3 regions of the Paenibacillus vortex V453 genome follow, and region 2 is predicted to be linked to each of the others. Evidence: predicted binding sites of a transcription regulator. Region 2 holds the regulator's gene; each other region holds the start of a gene.

The links. Region 2 encodes NrdR, which represses ribonucleotide reductase genes. Its sites were predicted from a motif close to AACACNATATATNGTGTT; they were not measured.
Region 1: PVOR_RS21750 (adenosylcobalamin-dependent ribonucleoside-diphosphate reductase) is a predicted target of NrdR. The motif match lies at 2,768-2,785, and genes of this name have one in related genera.
Region 3: PVOR_RS09100 (anaerobic ribonucleoside triphosphate reductase) is a predicted target of NrdR. The motif match lies at 2,459-2,476, and genes of this name have one in related genera.

What each region holds. Positions count from the first base shown of each region.
Region 1 is NZ_ADHJ01000039.1:79,025-83,722, forward strand. It holds gene PVOR_RS21750 (adenosylcobalamin-dependent ribonucleoside-diphosphate reductase) at 4-2,649, opposite strand; gene PVOR_RS21755 (DEAD/DEAH box helicase) at 3,071-4,698, shown strand, end outside.
Region 2 is NZ_ADHJ01000043.1:51,471-56,168, forward strand. It holds gene PVOR_RS23455 (DUF1801 domain-containing protein) at 452-790, opposite strand; gene PVOR_RS23460 (SRPBCC domain-containing protein) at 821-1,318, opposite strand; gene PVOR_RS23465 (SRPBCC domain-containing protein) at 1,402-1,710, opposite strand; gene PVOR_RS30820 (hypothetical protein) at 2,003-2,254, opposite strand; tRNA gene PVOR_RS23480 (tRNA-Ala) at 3,056-3,128, opposite strand; gene nrdR (transcriptional regulator NrdR) at 3,304-3,777, opposite strand; gene PVOR_RS23490 (alpha/beta-type small acid-soluble spore protein) at 3,926-4,153, shown strand; gene PVOR_RS23495 (lytic transglycosylase domain-containing protein) at 4,221-4,698, opposite strand, start outside.
Region 3 is NZ_ADHJ01000017.1:32,059-36,756, reverse strand. It holds gene nrdG (anaerobic ribonucleoside-triphosphate reductase activating protein) at 1-193, opposite strand, end outside; gene PVOR_RS09100 (anaerobic ribonucleoside triphosphate reductase) at 190-2,418, opposite strand; gene PVOR_RS09095 (PCYCGC motif-containing (lipo)protein) at 2,691-3,227, opposite strand; gene PVOR_RS09090 (replication-associated recombination protein A) at 3,283-4,590, opposite strand.

The DNA of each region.
Region 1 (4,698 bases), on a different contig from region 2:
CCCTCAAGAACACTTACTGTACCCGCAGTTACCGCACGTCTTGCATCCCTCAATGTTAATCAGGGATGCCCCGCCGCAGGATGGGCACAGATCCAGCGACATGGAGCCGCCGCCTGCGTGCGAGCTGTGGCCGCCATACCCTGCGGCTGCCGGTGCACCAGCCTCGCCTGCATCAGCAGGCGCCATCGTGGCTGCAACCGGTGCCGGATCATGGTCATGATCCGCCTCCGCGTTGTTCGCCACGTGCGTTTCCAGCGCCTTCGCTACGGCGTCGGCAATGGATTCCACGCGGTTCGCACCGAAGCCGATCGCGCCGGTGCCGCCGATGCCCTTGAGGTGCTTGATCAGCAGCTCCACCTTATTGCCGTGGTCCCCGTACCGGAGGAACAGGGAGCAGACCCGGCCCAAGGCTTCCGCCATCGCGAATACATCTGAGCCGGCCTTGCCGACATTCAGGAAGATTTCGCTGGGAATGCCATCCAGATCATTGATCGTAATGTACGCCATGCCAAACGGCGTATTCATCTTATAGGTAGCTCCGCGCAGGACTTGCGGGCGCTTCTTGTATTGTTTATCCAGCCCGCTCTTGCTTGCGGATGCTGTCACTGCTACGCTTGCACCCGCTTGCTCCACGCTCGCCGCATCCTCTGCCGCTTGCCCTGCCGCGCTTTGCTCCAAGGCCGTTTCCGCCGAAGGGGCGGTCACTGCTTCGGCTGCTTTATCTTCTTTTTTCTCCGTCTGCAGCACCTGCACATCGCGGCTGCCGTCACGGTAGATCGTTACGCCTTTGCATCCCAGATCGAATGCCAGCTCATACAGGCGCTTCGTATCTTCAACCGTGAAGTCAGCCGGACAGTTGGCCGTCTTCGAGATGGAGCTGTCCACCCAGCGCTGAATCGCCGCCTGCACGCGGATATGGTCCTCGGCGGAGAGTGTCATCGCCGTGACGTAATAATCCGGCAGCTCCTCGCCCGGATGGCTGTCCAGCCAATCTTGAGCAATCGGCACGAACTGCTCGTCGAAGCCAAGACGGCTTTGACGGAAGTATTTGAAGGCAAAGTACGGCTCGATGCCCGTCGACGTTCCAACCATCGTACCCGTGCTGCCCGTCGGCGCTTGGGTAATCACGGTCACGTTGCGCGCGCCCTTTTCACGCACCGCATCCGCCACTTCTGGATACACTTCAGCCATATTTTTCATGAAGCCGCTTTGCAGGTACAGCTCGGCATCGAATGCCTGGAACGAACCCTTCTCTTCGGCAATATCGGCGGAAGCCAGATACGCCTCGCGTGCGATGAAGCCGTACAGCTTATCCAGGAATTCCAGTGATTCCGGGCTGCCGTAACGGATATTCAGCTTGATCATCAGCTCGGCCAGACCCATCGTTCCAAGGCCCACGCGGCGCTCTTTTTTCTGGTTCAATTCATTCTCTTCAAAATGGTACGGCGTCCGGTCAATGACATTATCCAGGAAGCGCACGGAGTAACGCGTCGTGGTAGCCAGCTCTTCCCAAGCGACGTCATGATTCGCTTCATCATAGAACTTCGACAGGTTCATCGCCGACAGGTTGCATACGCCCCAGCCAGGAAGTCCCTGCTCACCGCAAGGATTCGTGCAGATAATCGGGTTGAAATACCAGCTGTTGGACATCTGGTTGTAGTATTCCATGAAGACAACACCCGGCTCCGCGGATTTCCATGCAGATTCGATAATCGTATGCCATACCTCGCGTGCCCTTACCGTTTTATATGGAATAACGCTATGTCCGGCATTCTTCCATTTCTCCAGGTCACCGTCCCACAACTCATCATAATCGGGATCGGTGGTATCCGGGAACACGAGCTCCCAGTCCAGATCCTCCTTCACGGCTTTCATGAAATCATTGCTGACGCATACTGACAGGTTTGCATTTGTAACTTGTCCCATCGTCTGCTTCACCGTAATGAAATCCTCCACGTCCGGGTGCCAATCGTTAATCATTAGCATGAGCGCGCCCCGGCGGCTTCCGCCCTGCTCGATCAGGCCTGTCGTATAACTGAACAATCCGCCCCACGATACCGCACCGCTGGAGGAACCGTTCACACCTCTCACAATCGCCCGCCGAGGACGCAGGGAGGACAAATTGATGCCGACACCGCCGCCGCGCGCCATAATCTCGGTCATTTCGGACAGAGTTTCCATAATCCCGCCCCGACTGTCCTTCGGCGAAGGAATCACGTAACAGTTGAACAGCGTCAATTCATCGCTTGCACCCGCACCAGCCGCAATCCGACCGCCCGGCACCAGCTTCCAATCATCCAGAATCTCGCGGAATTTCCCGCGCCACTCCTCCTGCAGTTCCGGCGTTGCTTCCACCGATGACATAGCAGCTGCGAGTCGATCCCACATTTCTTCCGGCGTTTTCTCGATGGTTAACGTCAGCTTCTCCACATCCGATTCCACAAGCTCGCCCTTCCGTGTCTTCACCGTGACCTTGCGGCCTTCGCGCTTCACGATTTCGCCAACTTCCTTAGTCGGAAATTTAGGATCATCCTTCGTCAGAACAAGCACCACATCGCCGACCTTCGCGTTGTTGGTGTCCGCATCCTTCCAGGCATACCGGTCCAAAAAGATCTTCTCGCTTAAACCTTCCAGCCGCTGATTCTGCATCGTAGTCAAGAGCAACTACCTCCTATATAAGTTATAAAATCAAAAAGATTCCCAAGTGTATGCGCTCACCAACAACATAACCTGTTATGTAGCCGGTCAAACATCCGAAACCACTATATACACTATATATAGTGCTATTTATTCATTATACTACACTATATATAGGTTAACTATGCCGATAATGTGAAAATTAAGCCGACTGTTCCAAGCTCCCGCTCGCAAGCTTCTGCTTTCTTCCTCTCGCTCTCTTTTTCACTCTTCCCTATGAAAAAAAGGATGAAAATATCCAATTCCAGCAGCCGCGCACCCTCAGGGGATTTCGCTTCTCCCAAATCCAAGCAAGGTTATGAAGACTTCTTTTTTCGTCCATACTACATATACACCGCTGGCCCGGAATATTTCACAACAGGAGGAGATCGACATGAACCATCAGCCATCTGCCGATTCAGGCATGATCATCGACCCGCGCATTCCCGTTCCCTTGCAGATCGACCGTTCCTGGTTTGACGATCTCGCCGGACGCCTGGACAAAGGCGGACCTTGGGGTGACTATCGACTGGCCCAGCTTGCCGTAGAAGGCGAGAAATCCCGCCTCGTTACAAGCTTCGAAGAGCTGCAATGCCTCAAGCATCTTGGCACCTTATCCCCGCTTCCCCACCAGACGGATACGGCAAGACGCGTTTTGTTCGAGATGTCGGGCAGAGCGATTCTGGCCGATGAGGTGGGACTTGGGAAGACAATTGAAGCCGGTCTTATTTTAAAAGAATACCTCGTGCGCGGACTCGTATCCAAAGTTCTGATACTGGTTCCCGCTTCCCTTGTGCTGCAATGGGTCCGTGAGCTGAACTCCAAGTTCGGCATACCTGCGGTCGCACAGAAAAAAGCCTACTCCTGGGGCAACGATATCGTTGTCGCCTCCATGGATACGGCCAAACGCGATCCTCATCAGGAAATTCTGCTAAACGAAGAATACGATATGCTCATCATCGATGAAGCGCATAAACTCAAGAACAAGAAAACGTCCAATTATCAATTCATTCAAAAGCTGCGCAAAAAATACTGCCTGCTGCTGACGGCCACGCCCGTGCAGAATGACTTGAGTGAGCTCTTCAATCTCATCACGCTGCTGAAACCGGGCCAGCTTGGCGGCCAAGGACAGTTTGCCGCGAATTTCGTTGTCGATAAACGGAGACCCAAGAATCAGGACCAGCTCAAGGACGAGCTGTCCAAGGTCATGATCCGCAACCGCCGCGGCGAAGGCGAAGTGAAATTCACGAAGCGGTCCGTCCGCAATGTAGGGCTCAGCCTTTCGCCAGAAGAACAGTCATTATACGACGGGGTCACATCCTTCGTCAAAGATCAGTATCAGGCAGCCGGGGGAAATTTAAGCAGTATGCTGTCCCTCGTTACGCTGCAGCGGGAGGTGTGCAGCAGCCGGGATGCGGTGTTCGTTACGCTTGTTAATTTGTCCAAGAAGCTCCCGGAGGACTCCCCCCTCCGCGATAAAATCTGGGAGCTGGTTTATCTGATCAAGGCCATAAAAGCGAACACCAAGGCCGAGAAAACCATTGAGCTCATTCAACAAATGAATGAGAAGGTTATTGTATTCACGGAATACCGGGCAACGCAGGAATATCTGCTTAATTATTTTCGTGATCACGGTCTCGTTTCCGTTCCTTACCGCGGTGGGATGAACCGAGGCAAGAAGGACTGGATGATGGATCTCTTTCGCGGTAAAGCACAGGTTATGATTGCTACGGAAGCGGGCGGAGAAGGCATTAATCTGCAATTCTGCCACCATATGGTCAACTTTGACCTGCCGTGGAATCCCATGCGGGTGGAGCAGCGGATCGGACGCGTGCACCGTCTCGGTCAAACCAACGATGTGCAAATCTTCAATTTATCCACCTCCGGAACGATTGAAGAACATATCCTGAACCTGCTGCATGAGAAGATCAACATGTTCGAGATGGTCATCGGCGGACTGGATGTCATTCTGGAGCGGTTTGAGAAGAAGGAATCCATTGAGAAGAGCCTGTACAAAATCAT
Region 2 (4,698 bases):
GTATAGAACTACTAATTAAAGATAGATGCATAAGGAAAATGCCATCTGTAGGAAGGCATACTGGTGAAGAAGGGTTACATTATTTAAGCATTATTCATTTGTTTGGTTTGCAATAAAAAAACACAACAAGGACGGCGACCATCGCTGTCCTTGTGAATATTTCGGTAGCGGCAGAGCCACTTGGTTAATTAGTGAGAGCCATGATGTTATCGAAATAGAGCCCAGCAAGTTAATAAGGAGAGCCATCAGAATATGAGGGTTCTCCCATTTTCAATTTTCAACTATCGTGCCCTTTTGATGGGCCGTTTACTGCGTGATGCGAGACTTCGGAACTCACATCGGAAACTTGCACCGATTTAACCTCTCTTTCGATAAAAATAAAGAGAGTGAGGAACCTTATCTCCACTCTCTCTCTTTGCTTATATCCTCTAAAAAACTGCTACTTTCCCAATTACAACGACTCGGATGCTTGCTTCAGATAGCCGGACAATTGGGCCAGATCCGGCTTATCTCCTTCGCGCAGCTTGATCCACTTCCGTTCGGCCGGACCCTCGAAGCCTTTCGGAAACGCCATGCCGACTGTATTCATGATCATAAATGCAATTGCATCTTTCGAAGGTGAGATGACGGCAGCAAACTGCCCGTTCTTCAGAAAATGCGGTTTCTTGTATTGAATCTTCTCTTCCGCTCCGGGAATCGTCTCGTGGACCATATGCCGAAGCTGACCGCACAATTGAACTTGCCATGGCGAGGACAGATTTTCAATAAATGTGGATACTTCTGGGTTCATTTTCAACACGTCCTCTCTTATCAATGGATATTAGACTTCCTGTTGCAACTTGGCCAAATATTCGGCGTAACGTTCCATGGACGCAATCGCGCCTTGCTCCGCACCGGAAGCCAGTGAGCCTTGAAGGGCTTCAGCAGAGACGTATTCCGTGCGCATCGTCAATTTTGATTTACCGCCTTCAAGCTGTTCAAACGAGTCGAAAATGACGGATTCGTGCTCGTTATACGGAGCCACGTCAAAAATCATCGTATAGTTCAGTCGCTCGGGCTTCACAATTTCGCGATACGTACCGATGATAGGAAACTCGGTCCCATCCGGACCCAACTGAACATATCGGTAGGTGCCACCCACTCGCAAATCGATCTCGCAGGCATGGAGGGGTACTCCGCCGTGACCCCACCAGCGGGACACATGCTCCGGCTTTGTCCAAGCATCCCACACCAACTCGCGCGGTGCTTCGAAAATACGCTCAATGATTAATGCTTGTCCTTCTACTCGCGTTGTTGCTTTATTTGCCTGTTGACTCATCGTGTTTTTCCTCCTCATTTGGGTAGGTAATAGGGTTCTGCTCAGATTTTATCCCATTTTTTCCAATATCGCCAACACAGTAGTTAACGGTTCAAGTTTTGTTCCAAGAACGCATCGAGTTGACCAAATGTCCCGACGAATCCTTGCTGTACATGCGGGCGCATGCTCTCAAAGGTGGCGCGTTCTTCCTCAGTGGCGTTAAACGGACCGCCTCTTAGCGTAAGCTTCGTCTTTCCTTCGCTTTCGATTAACATCAAGTGGTTGATCACTTCGAGCGGCCACGTTCCGCTGAACGGAGCCCGGATCGTGTTGCCTTCTTCATCGGAATACGATTGGATGAAGTCTGGATAAATCAGCATTTGGATTAACGTCGCGTGAAAACTCCAATCCATTCATACGCGCGATTACAAAGGATTCGCTATACGAAAGCAAACACGGGACTTCTGACCAATGCTCCCAACAACAGGACGACGGCAACAATCAAGAATGCCGACTTCTTCAGACCAAATCACTCCTTTTTCATATTATTTTCTGTTCATTTTGAATATACCTATTAAGGAATATACCTGTCAAGGAATATTTGGTATTTAAATTGACCGCACTTTCATTAATCGCGCCGAAGCGCGAAAGGCCAAGAATTTTACAGAATACCTCATGTCGTAGAAGTGTGCGCTTGACGAAGGCTTAAGCCGTGATTAACCATGTCTCGGACGATTCAGCGCGGCAACGTCTGCCGAATACGAAATAGAAGAGGCCTAAGCTGGCAACTTGTAAGACCGCCAGCACGAGCCAGATATTGCTGAAGATCAAGCCCTGCGTTGCGGGTGATCCAAAGAGCGGATTCCATGCTGGAATCGCCGATCTGCTGAGGTCCGTCATCTTGCCATAGATCCCGATTGCCATCCCTTGCGCGATGAAGTTGACCATTGCCAGCATCGAACATTGCGAGGAACAAAGCCTATGAATTGCTAAATAGTGGCGAAATCAAGTCGATAAAGATGAAGGGCTATCGAATTCCGAAGATAGCTGTCAGGGATTACGTACTGTCGCAGGCAAAAATAACAATGGGACGCTACAAGGAATTATCAGAAGGAGATTAAAATAAGCCGCGCATTTTGCTGCGGCTCCGCTGGCTCGTACTATAGAGTCTATGATTTGATTGTGTGTACGAAGTTAGGCACTCTTGTAAATCCACGCAACTTGCTTCGAACGTTCTATGATTTGACGAAGAAAGCGAAAGTCCCTAAAATAAAGGAAATCCCTGGGCATTCAGACATTCGAGTGACCTTCGACATTAATTTCCATATTTAACCATCTATTCATAAGGAAACCACACATCAGTATGGCAACATGATTTTCGGGTCGCAACTTGAGAGCAAAGAAAAGGAGGTTTTAATCGCTGCCGACACGGGTAGCTCGTTAGAATTTGATTCTGAATCGTTAAACATGATTCAATAATTCATCCTCAACTTACTGACCGCCTTTCATCGGAGCATTTAGAACGGAGTAAAAGTAAATCACCCTGCCTCCAAAAGAGGACAGGGCGATTGTTTGTGATCGAGAAAAATAAAATAAAGGTCTGAGCGGAGTCCTATTTGCCTCGCAAAAGATGAAATAGCATTAAAAAAATCCTTAGTGTGACCAAACGTGTGACCACGCGCTCAAATCATATCTAAGCATAGCAAGAACCCGCCAAACACTCGAAAATCCCTGTGTTTAGCGGGTTCTTTTTAGTTATGGAGCCTAGGGGGATCGAACCCCTGACCTCATCGCTGCCAGCGATGCGCTCTCCCAGCTGAGCTAAGGCCCCGTAAGCGACTTCTATATCATATAAAATATCAGCAGGCCTGTCAACATTTTTTTGGCATTTTATGAAGACAAGCTGTACTTCTTTTACTCTCTATATAATGTCACTTATCATGATGAGGCTGCGGAGCCATCCTAACATCGGTATAGTACCGTCTCCCTAAAAAACCACGACGCTCTTACAGCTCCTGTACGTCCGTATCCTTGGACAGCAGGCTTTTCAATTCCTTCATAAACATATTGATATCCTTGAACTGCCGATACACGGACGCAAAGCGGACATAAGCTACCTCATCCACGGGATATAACCGTTCCATCAGCAGCTCGCCGATCTGGCGGCTCTCCACCTCGGCTGCTGCGGTATTGCGCAGTGCTTTCTCCACATCCGACACAATCATATCCAGCTGGTCGACGGATACCGGACGCTTCTCGCAAGCCCGAATCAAGCCACGAAGCACCTTCTCCCGGCTAAACTCTTCACGGCTACCATCCTTTTTAACGACAATCAGGGGCGTTTCCTCCACCATTTCAAAGGTTGTGAATCTTTTGCTGCACTGCTCGCATTCCCTGCGGCGGCGGATGGATTTATTTTCGTTGGCCGGCCTGGAATCCAGCACTTTCGTTCCGGCATAACTGCAATATGGACATTTCATAAAGTCATCTTCACTTCCTTTGTTCTTCGCATATTTAACCTGTAACTACATTCAGAAAAATTTACCAGCAAAACTTTTGTCTTTTATGTTATGAAAATGCGAAACCCGAGACATAATACTTTTACCAACTCAAGGAGGTGAACTTAACATGGCACAAAGCAACAACAACTCCAACAACCTGGTTGTTCCTCGCGCAAACGCTGCTCTTGAGCAATTGAAGTACGAGGTAGCTCAAGAGCTTGGTATCTCCATCCCACAAGACGGATACCAAGGTAACATGACTTCCTACGAGAACGGTTCGATCGGGGGATACATCACAAAACGTCTTGTAACCCTGGCCGAGCAACAATTGGCTGGTCAATACTCCGGTCAATAATTGATTCTTCCTTAAAAAAGGAGTGTTGGCGGCTCGATGTAAGAGCCTGTCCAGCGCTCTTTTTTCATTAAAAACCGCCCTTATATACGTCCGTATATTGATTATAATAATAAATTACTCGCTGTACATAATGCCTGGTTTCCCCAATGGGAATACTCTTCACATTCTCATAGGTTCCATCCCACATACCCTTGTTGATCCAGTTCTTGACGTTCCCGGGGCCGGCATTATAGGCCGCAATCGCGGCAATCGGATTGCCGTCCATCTCTTTGTGCAGGCTCTGGATATACCAGGTGCCCAGCTGGATATTCGCGTCCACTTCATTCTTTACGCTCAGGAGGTTCACTGATGGCAGCTTGGCCATTTCCATCGCCCAATTGGCCGTATCCGGCATCAGCTGCATAATGCCAAGCGCGCCCTTCTTGGACTCCTTGCCCGGCTTAAAATTGGTTTCCACCCGAATGATGGACGCCACCAGGAATGGATCAACCTCATAGTAATCTGCATGCTTCCGGATCTCATCTTTATAATGGATCGGGTACAGG
Region 3 (4,698 bases), on a different contig from region 2:
GCAATGGATTATCCAACACTTCTTGGAGTATTCTCATGGACATCGCTTCTGTAAACGGTTCCCCTGCTTCAAAATCCCAGGAAGCCGCATTAAAACATCCTTCGCAGGCATGACGGCACCCGCTGACAAAAAGAACGGCCCGAAGCCCGGCTCCTTCATTGATGCTCTCAGGCAAATATCCGCACACATTCACAGATGTTTCACCCGGTCCCTGACCTCAGCCTGCTTGGCGGAATTGAAGCGCTCGGTATAATTGCCGGTTAAATACCCCGTCACCCTGCGCAGCCGCTGGAAGTTCCCATCTGCTTCCGAAGCACCACACCCGGGGCAAGCGCTCCCGATAATCCCCTCATAATTGCATGCGGGGCACCGATCGACAGGGTGATTAACAGAGAAATACCCGATATTCTGCTGCAAGGCAAACTGCACAATCTCCCGAAAAGCAGCCGTATTCTGTCTCGCATTCCCATCCAGCTCTACATACGAAATGGCTCCTGCATTACAGAGCTCGTGAAAGGGTGCTTCCGAGCGGATTTTTCGATAGGCCGCCATCGGATGGTAAACCGGAATATGAAAGGAATTGGTGTAATACTCGCGATCGGTTACCCCCTTGATCACGCCGAAGGTATGGCGATCCAGCTTCGTAAATTTTCCGGATAACCCCTCTGCCGGTGTTGCAAACAAGGAGATGTTCAGATTGTATCTTTCACTGGCCTCATCGCAAAACTGCCGCATATGCCTTATGATCTCAAACCCCAGCCGGTGGCTGGTCTCATCCTCCCCGTGATGCTGTCCGGTTAACGCCTTCAGGCATTCAGCCAGCCCGATAAATCCAAGCGCAAGGGTGCCGTGTTTGATCAAATCCCGCACCTTGTCCTCCGGTGACAACACTTCGCCGCCTTCCCACACGCCTTCCCGCATCATAAAATCAGATGCTTTAGCCGGTTGATCCGCTTGCAGCTCATAACGATGAATCAGCCCCTCCACCGCAATGGCCATATAATGATCCAGCTGCTTGAAGAAGTGGGTCAGATCCGGTAAGTCCCGCTTCCCTTCGAGTATTCCATGCTCAATGCCAAGCCTGACCAGATTAATGGTGTTGAAGGACAAATTGCCTTTTCCACTCAGGCGATTTCGCCCAAAACGGTCTGCAATCGTCCTTGTTCGGCACCCCATGGTGGCAATGATTGTATCCGGATCGTCCGGGCTGTAGTAGGCAAGGTTAAACGATGCGTCCACATTGACAAAATTCGGGTACAGCCTGCGGCTGGAGCATTCTACAGCTTTCAGGAACAGGTCATAATTGGGATCTCCTTCCCTTTGATTGACCCCTTGCTTGCACTGAAATATATGCTGTGGAAAAATCGGCGTCTCTCCCCCGCCAAGTCCCCTCATCGTGGCGTCAAGCAGGGCATGGGACACCAGACGTCCTTCGGTGGACGTACACATGCCGTAGTTCAGCGAAGTGAAGGGAATCTGACCGCCTGCCCGGCTGCTCATCGTATTCAAATTATGGATCAAGGATTCCGCAGCCTGCTTCACTTCATTCACCGTCTCATTGTAGGCGTATCGGTAAGTTCGAGGGTATGTTTCCTTCAGCTGCTCATTGTCTATGTATAATTCAGTGTCCGGAAGAATACCTGCCGTCGATGTTCTCTGTGCTGCCTCCTCCGGATAGGCCACACCCTTGCGAAAATGCCGGCGAAAGGATTTACCGACATACGGTGCCAGATCCCAATCGATTTTACTGCCCGAAACACCGCCGAACTGACTGTTTTGCTGGGATTGAAAAATAATGGCTACCAGCGCCATTGCCGTCATAATACTCTGCGGCGGCCGGACGGATCCGTTTCCGGTATTAAAGCCCCGCTCCAAAAGACGATTGAATGGGATGAATATACAGTTCGTCGTTCCGAGCGCATACTGATCCAGATCATGCACATATACATAACCGTCCTTGACAGCTCTCATAAGCTCCGCCGGGAGAACGAAATGACTTGCCATCCACTTGGCATATTCGGAGCCGATACGGCTCATTTTTCCGCTGAAGGAATCCCCGTTCAGATTTGCATTCTCCCGCAGCAGATCGAGATTGGCTACCCCAATCACATCCCTGCTGATTTTGTACAGCTCCCCCCGGCGAACCCGCTCCAGGTCACGGATTTCCCTGTATTGCTGATAGGCCGCGGCTACCTCTGTATAACCGCTGCTCTGCAAATGTTCAACCACGATGTCCTGAATCTCCTCCACCGTCACCTGATCCATTCCCGCCGCTATATGGGCTGCCCGAACGCCAATCTCTAACGCAGCTTGCTCCCGGGAAGCACCCTCTACCGCTATAAATGCTTTATCCACCGCCTTCACAATCCGGCTCATCTCAAAATTCACCAGGCATCCGTCTCTCTTCATGACTTTCATGAATTCGGTCAACTCCTTATAGATAGATCAAGATCACTATCACACTATATATAGTTTCGTTAAACAAATTTACATCTATATATAGTTTGGCGCTGTGATATAGATCACGGTTCAGGAGAGAGTCATGTAGGGAAAATGACAAATGAGAAAGAAGACCGCCCAAGCAGCCAGCTTGCCGAAGTAAATCCGGCGAACGAAAAAGATGCCACCTACGATTCATGAATCGCAAGCGGCATCTTCTGAATTTTCATTCCTTTCATTCCAGTAACCGATCAGCTTGCAGCTGGCGGCATTGGAGTTGGCGTCGGTTTGGCATAACCGGTGCTGTATTTCTCGTCGATGGCAGTCCGGATATCCGTCAAACTCATGCCCTCGCTGCTCATTTTTGCAGATTCTACGGCGATGTCCAGGCACACTCCGCAGCGGGTACCATGATCATCCCATACCACGGTCCCATCCTCTTGAATCTCATCGATAAAACAGTTCAAGTTACTCTCATGACCGGCACTTTCCCCGCACCCGCAATAGCAAGGAATATATTTCAGCACATCACTCACTTGTGCAGACAGCGCATAAATCGTTTGAAGTTCGCTGGTCTGATTCTTCAAAAAATCAGGCAGCTCGTCAATGGAAGCCGTCGCCTCCTGAATATCCCCGTTCGTCAGCTGAATCTGGTGCCCATGCTCATGCGCCGCTTCCGCAGCCTGCCCATTTGTGACCTGCTCCTGGACGCTTTTTCCCGAACAGCCGCTGAGCAATACACCAACAGACAGCAGCAGGATGACAAACCGTTGTTTCCCTGTTCTCATTACTCTTATCCTCCAATTAATTAGCGGTCGCAGCGGTTGTTGCTCAGCCGTTCCGCTATTCTTCGCGTCGTAGTCTCTGATTGTGGGCGATCTTCGATTCGTTCCCCTGCTCGGTCGCCTGATAAAACACCCTGCGGGAGAGCTCCTTCGGTAAATAATCCTGCTTCACGTAATGGCCTGGATAATCATGCGGGTATTTGTAGCCGATATGTCCCAATTTCACGGCTCCCTGATAATGTGTATCACGCAGATGAAGCGGAACCTCTGCTGATTTCACCTCATCCATGGCCGACATGGCACGGGAGATGGCGGATACAACGCTGTCCGATTTCGGGCTCTCCACTGCAAACAGAATCGCCTGGGCGATATTCAGTTTCGCTTCCGGCCAACCGTTATTCCGGTACGCATCCAGCGCACTTACCGCCTGCACCATCGCTTGCGGGTTGGCTAAGCCGATATCCTCACTGCTGGCGGCAATCAAACGCCGAATGAAAACCATCGGATCCATCCCGAGCTTTTCAACCGCGTACAAAAACCAGAACAGTGCCGCATCACTGGACCCCCGAATGCTCTTATGAAAGGCTGACAGCACATCATACTGTGTGGACTCATCGGCACGCACGATGGGCCTGCGAATCGATTCCTCCGCAACATCCAGCGTAATATGGATCGTACCGCTGGCATTCGGAGGTGTAGTCATAGCTGCCAGTTCCAGCGCATTCAGCGCGCGCCGGATATCGCCGTTCGCCATGGTTGCAATGTGATCCAGCGCTTCCTCTTCCGCTCTGAGATCCATAAATCCGAGGCCTTTGTCTTGATCTGCCAGAGCACGCTGCATTGCAATCATGGAATGCTCCTTGGTCAGCGGCTGAAGCTGGAATAAGGTCGATCGGCTCATCAAGGCCCCATTCACATAATGGAAGGGGTTCTCGGTCGTAGCACCGATAAATATAATCGTGCCGTTCTCAACGGCGGGCAGCAGCGCATCCTGCCTGGAACTGTTAAAGCGATGAACCTCATCCAGGAACAGTATCGTTTTGGTCCCATACAGACTGCGGTTGCTCTGAGCCTGCTCAATGACTTCCCTAACGTCCTTAACGGACGCCTCCACCGCATTAAGGCGAACGAAATGTCCCTTGGTTTGCTGGGATATGATATGGGCGAGGGTTGTTTTGCCGCAACCCGGCGGGCCATACAGCAATATGGAAGAAACCTGATCCGCCTCAATGGCCCGCCTAAGCAGCTTGCCCGGTCCAATAATATGTTCTTGTCCTATATATTCATCAAGCGACGAAGGGCGCATGCGATCGGCCAGCAGCCGGGAATCCCGGTCCCCTTCACGCCCGATACTGAATAAATCCATTGCTACACTTCCTTGTCTGATATCAATGCAATCCTAAGCCGGTTTCAATAAAATCCGTCACGCTCTATCATATCATATTCGATTTAACTGTGCCTGTGGAAGGCAATG